2 regions of the Streptomyces sp. NPDC029956 genome follow, and region 2 is predicted to be linked to the other one. Evidence: riboswitches for the same ligand, from Rfam matches in the RefSeq annotation. Region 2 holds a riboswitch; the other holds the start of a gene.
The links. A riboswitch is a leader RNA that binds a small molecule or an ion and turns the genes downstream of it on or off. The one in region 2 is predicted to bind S-adenosylmethionine.
Positions count from the first base shown of each region.

Region 1 (4,193 bases), on a different contig from region 2:
CCAGGTGCGGGAGCCGCGGTGCGCCGTCGAACTGCGGTCGTACTGCCCGTTACCCTACGGCCTCGCCGGTACGCGAGGGCACGGCGAGGCACTCTGTCCAGTTCGGCCCCGGTACGCCATGATCTGTCCATGATCGACTGGCGAGGTACGGCCCTCGGTGCCTGGCGGGGCACCCGCACCGGCCCCAAGGTGACGTACGGACTGATCTCCGCCTGCTGTCTGCTCTTCGTGATCGGCCCGGTCTCGGGGCTCAACCCGGTGTACGGCACGGGGGACGAGCTGCTCGCGGCGCAGGGCGTGTACTTCCGGCGCTGGGGTGTCGTCCCCGCCGAGCTGATGAGCGGCGACCCCCGCGCCCTGCTCACCCCGTTCACGGCGCTCTTCGTCCACGGCAGCTGGCTCCACCTGCTGGGAAACATGCTGTTCCTGTACGTCTTCGGGGCGATGGCCGAGGAGCGCATGGGTCCCGTCGAGTTCGCCCTCTTCTACCTGGGCACGGGCTACCTCGCGCTGCTCGGGTACGCGGTGGCGCACGCGAACAGCGAGCAGACCCTGGTCGGGGCGTCCGGGGCGATCTCCGGGGTGCTCGGGGCCTTTCTCTTCCTCTTCCCGCGCTCCCGGGTCACCAGTCTCTTCCCCTTCCTCTTCTTCCTTCCGCTGCGCTTCCCGGCCTGGATCGTGCTGATCTTCTGGTTCGTGCTCCAGTGGCTGGCCGCGCAGGCGGCGGGCGCCGGTCCCGGCGTCGCCTATCTGGCCCATGTGGTGGGCTTCTCCGTCGGCTTCCTCTATGCCTGGGGGCGCTACCGGGGTGGGGATAGAGTGAAAGCCCAAGCCGCGGCGACCGAGGGAGAAAGCCAGCCGTGATCACCGCGATCGTGCTCATCAAGACCAGCGTGGACCGCATCCCCGAGATCGCCGAGTCGATCGCCGGGCTCGACAGCGTCAGCGAGGTCTTCTCGGTGACCGGCACCTACGACCTCATCGCCATGGTCCGCGTGCCCCGTCACGACGACCTGGCGGACGTCATCCCCGGCAGCATCAGCAAGATCCCGGGCGTCGAGGCCACGGACACGCATGTCGCCTTCCGTACGTACTCCCAGCACGATCTGGAGGCGGCCTTCGCCATCGGTCTGGAGTCCTGAGACCTCGTTCACGGCACGGGTGAAGGGGGCCTCCCGCTCGGGAGGCCCCCTTCACCCGTACGAGTGAGTGCTCAGCCGCGGTCCGGGACGCAGCGGCCGTCCTCGGTGCGGTACTTCCACTGCGCGCCGTCGCGGACGAGCTCCTTCACGGCGCCTACGAACCGCTCCACGTGCTCGTCCGGCGTACCGGCGCCGAAGCTCACCCGGATGGCGTTGAGCGACCTCTCCCCCGGGGCCGCCTCGGGGGCGCCGCACTCGCCCGGGTCCTGCGGGTCGCTGCCGAGCAGCGTGCGGACCAGCGGGTGCGCGCAGAAGAGACCGTCGCGGACGCCGATGCCGTACTCGGCGGAGAGCGCGGCGGCGAAGTGGGAGCTGTTCCAGCCCTCCACGACGAAGGAGATGACGCCGACGCGCGGCGCGTCGTCGCCGAACAACGAGAGCACCCTGACCTCGGGAACCTCGGCGAGTCCCGCCCGGACCGTGGCGATCAGGTGCTGCTCGCGCTCGACGAGGGAGTCGAAGCCGGCCTCGGTGAGCGCCTTGCAGGCGGAGGCGATCGAGTAGACGCCGATGACGTTCGGGGAACCGGCCTCGTGCCGGGCCGCGGTGGTGTGCCACTCCACGTCCACACCGCCGTCGGCCCGACGGGCCACCTTGCGGGAGGCGCCGCCGCCCGCGAGGTAGGGCTCGGAGTCCTGCAGCCAGTCGGCGCGGCCCGCGAGGACGCCGGAGCCGAAGGGCGCGTACAGCTTGTGCCCGGAGAAGGCGATCCAGTCCACGTCGAGCTCCTGGACGGAGACCGGGTGGTGGGGCGCGAGCTGGGCGGCGTCGAGCACGATCCGGGCGCCGTGGGCGTGCGCGGCGGCGGCGAGCTCCTTCACCGGCCACAGCTCGCCGGTGACGTTGGAGGCGCCGGTGACGCAGACCAGCGCGGGGCCGTAGGGGTCGCGGTCGGCGAGGGCCCGCTCCAGGGTGGCGACGGCCTGCTGCGGGGTGCGCGGTGCGTTGAGGTAGGTGACGCGGGCGTCGCGCCAGGGCAGCAGCGAGGCGTGGTGCTCGGTCTCGAAGACGAAGACCTGGCAGTCGGCCGGGAGCGTGGCGGCGAGCAGGTTGAGCGAGTCGGTGGTGGAGCGGGTGAAGACGACCTGGTCACCGGCGCGGCAGTCGAGGAACTCGGCGACGGTGGCGCGGCTGTTCTCGAAGAGGTCGGTGGAGAGCTGGGAGAGGTAGCCGGCGCCGCGGTGGACGCTGCCGTAGTAGGGGGCGTACGCGGCGACGTCGTCCCAGACCCGCTGGAGGGCCGGCGCGCTGGCCGCGTAGTCGAGCGCCGCGTAGGTCACCTCGCCGCCGGTGACGAGCGGGACGGTGACGTCCCGGCCGAGCACGGGGAGCGGGGCGGCGCAGCAGGGATCGGCGGACTCGGCGGCGGTCTCGACGAGGGTGGCGGTGGCGACGGCGTCAGGGCGTGCGGACATGGCGGTATCTCCCGGCGGGCGGTGCGGAATGGCTTCGGTGATCCGTACGCGGCCGGACACGGCGGGGTACGGGGTGACGCCTCGGAGGACACGGGTGCCCGTGGCGCACGGGCGGACTCAGGGGTGCACGGGGTACGCGGAAGTGACCCTGATCCGATGATCCGAGGGTGAAGAAGGGGCGTACTCGCCCTATCGCATTCGCTTGCTCACGGAAAAGCTCCTCGAGAGACCAGGACCCCTGGTGTTCGAGGGGTCCGCGCTTGCCGTAGACCTCGCTGCCTACGGCCTGGTCATCACCCGGGGCACCCCGCCACGGACGGAGGGTTGCCGGACAGCAAGCCGGGGCCAAAACGCTGTCACTCGTGACCTGTAGAGCATCCTGCCACATGATCGCCGAAGCGCAAGACCCCGGTCCGCATACTGGACCGGGGTCGGGCGCGTACGACGTGCGGGGGGTCAGGAGTTGCTGGCGGCGACCCAGCGCTCCAGGGCCCGGCGGGCCTCGCCGGAGTCGATCGACTCCGCGGCCTTCCCGATGCCGGCGCGGATCTGCTCCGCCAGGGTGCCCTCCCCCGGCGCGAGCGCGGTCAGCGCCGCCGCCGAGTTGAGCAGCACCGCGTCCCGTACCGGACCGGTCTCCCCCGCGAGCAGCCGGCGGGCCACGTCGGCGTTGTACGAGGCGTCCGCGCCGCGCAGCGCCTCCACGGGGACGAGGTCGATGCCGACGTCCCGGGGGTCGAAGGCCTCCTCCCGCACCGCGCCGTCACGGACCACCCAGACCCGCGAGGTGGCGGTGGTGGTCAGCTCGTCGAGGCCGTCGTCGCCGCGGAAGACCAGCGCGGAGGAACCGCGCTCGGCGAGCACCCCGGCGACGATGGGCGCCACCCGGGCGTCGGCGACACCGGTCGCCTGGGACCGGACGCGGGCGGGGTTGGTGAGCGGACCGAGGAAGTTGAAGACGGTCCGGATGCCGAGCTCCTTGCGGGCCATCGCCACATGGCGCAGCGCCGGGTGGAACTTCACGGCGAAGCAGAAGGTGATCCCGGCCTCCTCGGCGACCTCGACGACCCGCCTCGGGGTCAGGTCCAGGTTGACGCCGAGCTTCTCCAGGACGTCGGAGGCGCCGGAGGCGGAGGACGCGGCCCGGTTGCCGTGCTTGACGACCTTGGCGCCGGTGCCGGCCACGACGATCGCCGACATGGTGGAGATGTTGACGGTCTTGGCGCCGTCGCCACCGGTGCCGACGATGTCGACCGTGGCGCCGGGCACCTCGATCGTGTTCGCGTGCTCGTACATGGTGCGGACGAGGCCGGTGATCTCCTCGACGGTCTCGCCCTTGGCGCGCAGGGCCACGACGAAACCGGCGATCTGCGCGTCGGTCGCCTCGCCCCGCAGGATCCGGTCCATGGCCCAGGCGGTGTCCTCCGCGCTCTGGTCGCGGCCGGACAGCAGACCGTCCAGGACGACGGGCCAGGAGCGGCCCGCCGACGTAGGTCCTCCAGCGGGGGTCGCAGCGCTCATGGCAGCTCCTGGTCGGTCGGTGACGGCTAGGGCTCCACCCTATCGAGCCCCCGGG
Region 1 is NZ_JBVHZJ010000050.1:15,049-19,241, reverse strand. Features, by position in the region: gene ACZ4XX_RS30630 (rhomboid family intramembrane serine protease) at 130-864, shown strand; gene ACZ4XX_RS30625 (Lrp/AsnC family transcriptional regulator) at 861-1,142, shown strand; gene ACZ4XX_RS30620 (aminotransferase class V-fold PLP-dependent enzyme) at 1,214-2,617, opposite strand; SAM riboswitch class IV at 2,869-2,985, opposite strand; gene trpD (anthranilate phosphoribosyltransferase) at 3,074-4,138, opposite strand.
Region 1: another riboswitch for S-adenosylmethionine. It lies ahead of ACZ4XX_RS30620 (aminotransferase class V-fold PLP-dependent enzyme); the one in region 2 lies ahead of thrC (threonine synthase).

Region 2 (4,193 bases):
AGAAGGCCAGCGCGGCGGCCACATAGGTGTCGCCGCGCGTCGAGAAGGTCAGATCGGCCGAGGTGGCGCCCTGCGGGACGGCGTCGTCGGGGATGTCGAAGGTCTTCGTGTCGATGCCCAGGTTGTCGACCTGCTCGGGGGCGACGGCGCCGTCGCCCCCGCCGACGAAGAAGTCGCCGGTGTCGCCCGTGCGGGCCTCGGTGACGGCCTTGCCGCCGACGAGGAAGGTGTCGCCGGGGGTGTTCCGGTCGCCCTCGTACGCGGTCACACCGGCCCGCGCCGTGCCGCCGCTCCGGTGGAAGCCGTCCACGGTGATCGTGGTCGCGGGGGAGGACGAGCGCTGGAGGACGTGCCCGCCGTACACGGACACGTTCCGCCGCTCGGGGGCGCGGACCGGGTCCGGTCCCGGGAACCGGTGGACGACGGTCAGCGACCAACCCGCCACGCAGCCCTTGCCGTCCGGCGCCCAGATGTTGCCGACGGCCACCTGCGCGTCCGTCCCCGACGTGCCCGCGAACGCGGCCGTCACGTCCGACTCGCCCGTGTAGTAGTGCGGGCCGTCGGTGTCCGCCGGGTCGGCGACCATGCTGTCGATCGAGACCGGGGTCGCGGCACCCGTGCCGACCCTGATCACCGGGGCGGTCGTCGTGGGGTCGCCGGGCGAGCGCCCGGCATCGGCGCCGGAGAGGTCGCAGCGCTTCAGCCGAGCCCCGCTCGGGCTCGTGTACGTGCCGTCGTTGCCACCCCAGAAGAGCCGGGCGTACGCCACCTCGGCGCCTGCCGGAATCCGCACGTGGCCGGTGCTGGAGCCGTGCTCGCCACCCATGGCGCCGGCGTCGATCCGCCGCATCACGAAGGTGTTGTTGCCGTCCGAGCCCTGGCCGCTCGCCGCGGTCGCACAGCGGGCGGCCAGGTCGGCGGGGGTGGTCGGACAGCCCATGACCGTGTTGCCGAGCGTCGTGAAGTCGCCGTACAGCGACGCTGCGTACCGCTTGCCGAACGGCTCGACCACGTCCGCCGCGGCCGGCCCCGCCGCGGTGAACGCGAGCGAGCCCGCCGTCAGTCCGACGGCCACGGCGGCCGCGAGCACCCTGCCCAGGTGATGTTGTCTGAAGCGCATAAAAGGGCAATATAGAAAAAACTGATCATCATCGGGCGTTACGCCACGCGGACGGGCAAGGCGGCAGGGCGCCACGCGGTGGGGTACGGCGGTCAGGGCGCCGCACGGTCAGGCCACGCGGCGGCGGGCGTACTCCACGATGTCGGCCATCGGCGGCCGCTCCTCCGTGTCCACCGCGTACGTCCGTGGCTCGAAACCCTTCTCGCCCCGCTCGAACTGCGTCAGCCGCGGCCGCACCAGATGTCCCCGCGACAACCGCAGCTGCGCCGTCCGGTAGATCGCCGCCGCCATCCGGCCCAGCGCCTGCCCGTCCTGGTGCCGGTGCTTGCGCACCCCCACGTCCACCTGCGCGAGCGCGTCCAGGCCCACCGTGTGCAGCGCGTCCACGAGCAGGCCGAGCTCCACCCCGTACCCGACCGGGAAGGGCAGCCGTTCGAGCAGGGACCGGCGCGCCGCGTACTCGCCGCCCAGCGGCTGTACGAAACCGGCCAGCTGCGGCCAGTGCAGATTGAGGAGCGGACGGGCCACGAGCTCCGTCACCCGACCCCCCTGGGCAGGGGTCCCGCCGGAGGCGAGGCCATCGAACCCGGGGCCGAGCGGACGGTCGTACATCGCCTTGACGAAGTCCACGTCCGGGTCGGTCAGCAGCGGGCCCACGATCCCCGACACGAAGTCCGCCGAGAAGTCCCGCAGATCCGCGTCGATGAAGCACACGATGTCCCCGGTGGTCACCATCAGCGACCGCCACAGGACCTCGCCCTTGCCCGGCACGGCCGGTATCCGGGGGAGTATCGCGTCCCGTGCGACCACCCGCGCCCCGGCCGCCGCAGCCACCTCCGCCGTACGGTCCGTGGAACCCGAGTCGATCACCACCAGCTCGTCGACGAGCGGCACCGCCTCCGACATGAGCTCGCGCCGGATCACGGCGACGATGTCACCCACCGTCGCCTCCTCGTTCAGCGCCGGCAGGACGACGCTGACCTTCGTGTTCCGCTTCGCGGCGAGGATCCGCTCCAGCGGCCGGTCCGCCACGGACCAGGACCGCCGGTCCAGCCAGCGCTCCACCTCTTCCAGCACGTGATCTCCATCTCGCGGTTCGGACGGCCGGTCCAAGCGTCCGGGCCTTCGGTTACAGTCTTGAACAACGCGGATGCCCGATGCACGTCGGGGTGCCGCCCGCGCCGGAGCGCAGGAACGAAAGTTCACCGCGCTTCACAATCGAATACCGCTCATCCAGAGGGGCAGAGGGAAACGGCCCGTTGAAGCCCCGGCAACCCTCCAGTCGGTTACTCGTCCTCCAGCGAGGCTCCCGACTAGGGAAGGTGCCAAATCCGTCTCATGGCGAAAAATTCGTCATGGGAAAGATGAGGAGAAAGGGCCTCGCCTCCATGGCTGTACAGACTGTTACCCCCGCCACTTCGGTCGACCTCGGTCCCGCGTCGGGACTCTCCTGTCGCGAATGCGGTGAAGTCTTCCCGCTCGGCCCGATCTTCGCCTGCGAGCTCTGTTTCGGACCGCTCGAAGTCGCGTACGACCTCCCCACCGGTGACCCCGAGGCGCTGCGCAAGCAGATCGAGGCCGGCCCCGCCAACATCTGGCGCTACGCCCCGCTGCTGCCCGTCCCCGCCGACGTCGCCGACAAGCCCAACCTGAACCCGGGCTGGACCAAGCTCGTCCAGGCCGACAACCTCGCCCGCGAGATCGGCGTCGCCCCCGGCAAGCTCTTCGTCAAGGACGACTCCGGCAACCCGACCCACTCCTTCAAGGACCGGGTCGTCGCCCAGGCCATCGAGGCCGCCCGCGCCTTCGGCTTCACCACCCTCTCCTGCTCCTCCACGGGCAACCTGGCCGGCGCCGTCGGCGCCGCCGCCGCCCGCGCCGGCTTCCGCTCCTGCGTGTTCATCCCGCACGACCTGGAGCAGGGCAAGGTCGTCATGGCCGGTGTCTACGGCGGTGACCTCGTCGCCATCGAGGGCAACTACGACGACGTCAACCGCTTCTGCTCCGAGCTCATCGGCGACCCGCTGGGCGAGGGCTGGGGCTTCGTCAACGTCAACCTCCGCCCGTACTACGGCGAGGGCTCCAAGACGCTGGCGTACGAAATCTGCGAGCAGCTCGGCTGGGTCATCCCCGACCAGCTCGTCATCCCGATCGCCTCCGGCTCCCAGCTCACGAAGATCGACAAGGGTCTCCAGGAGCTCATCAAGCTGGGCCTCGTCGAGGACAAGCCGTACAAGATCTTCGGCGCCCAGGCCGAGGGCTGCTCCCCGGTGTCGGTGGCCTTCAAGGCAGGCCACGACGTCGTCCGCCCGCAGAAGCCGAACACCATCGCCAAGTCGCTCGCGATCGGCAACCCGGCCGACGGCCCGTACGTCCTGGACATCGCCCGTCGCACCGGCGGCGCCGTGGAGGACGTGAACGACGAGCAGGTCGTGGACGCGATCAAGCTCCTCGCGCAGACCGAGGGCATCTTCGCCGAGACCGCGGGCGGCGTGACCGTCGGCGTCGCGAAGAAGCTCGTCGAGAACGGGCTGATCGACCCGAACCTCACCACCGTCGTCCTCAACACCGGCGACGGACTCAAGACCCTGGACGCGGTGGCCGACACCTCTCAGGCGACCGTCACCATCCGCCCGAGCCTGGACGCGTTCCGCGACGCCGGCCTCGCCGTCTGAGTCCGTCCGCTTCCCTGGCCCACCGAAAGGTTACGAAGACATGGCCGTGAACGTCCGCATCCCCACCATCCTCCGCACCTACACGGGCGGTCGGTCCGAGGTCCAGGCCGAGGGCGCGACCCTCGCCGAGGTCATCGCCGACCTGGAGAAGAACCACACGGGCATCGCCGCCCGCGTCCTGGACGACCAGGGCAAGCTGCGCCGCTTCGTGAACGTCTACGTGAACGACGACGACGTGCGCTTCGAGCAGGGTCTGGAGACGGCCACCCCGGCCGGCGCCGGCGTCTCGATCATCCCGGCCGTCGCCGGAGGCTGCTGAGCCCTCATAGGGCCATCGGTTGTCCCGTCTTTCTTGAATTGCCCCTTCCGCGACATAAAGCGGAGGGGGCAATTCTGCA
Region 2 is NZ_JBVHZJ010000034.1:54,210-58,402, forward strand. Features, by position in the region: gene ACZ4XX_RS25210 (DUF7927 domain-containing protein) at 1-1,120, opposite strand, end outside; gene ACZ4XX_RS25215 (glucosyl-3-phosphoglycerate synthase) at 1,229-2,197, opposite strand; SAM riboswitch class I at 2,347-2,491, shown strand; gene thrC (threonine synthase) at 2,485-3,795, shown strand; gene ACZ4XX_RS25225 (MoaD/ThiS family protein) at 3,836-4,114, shown strand.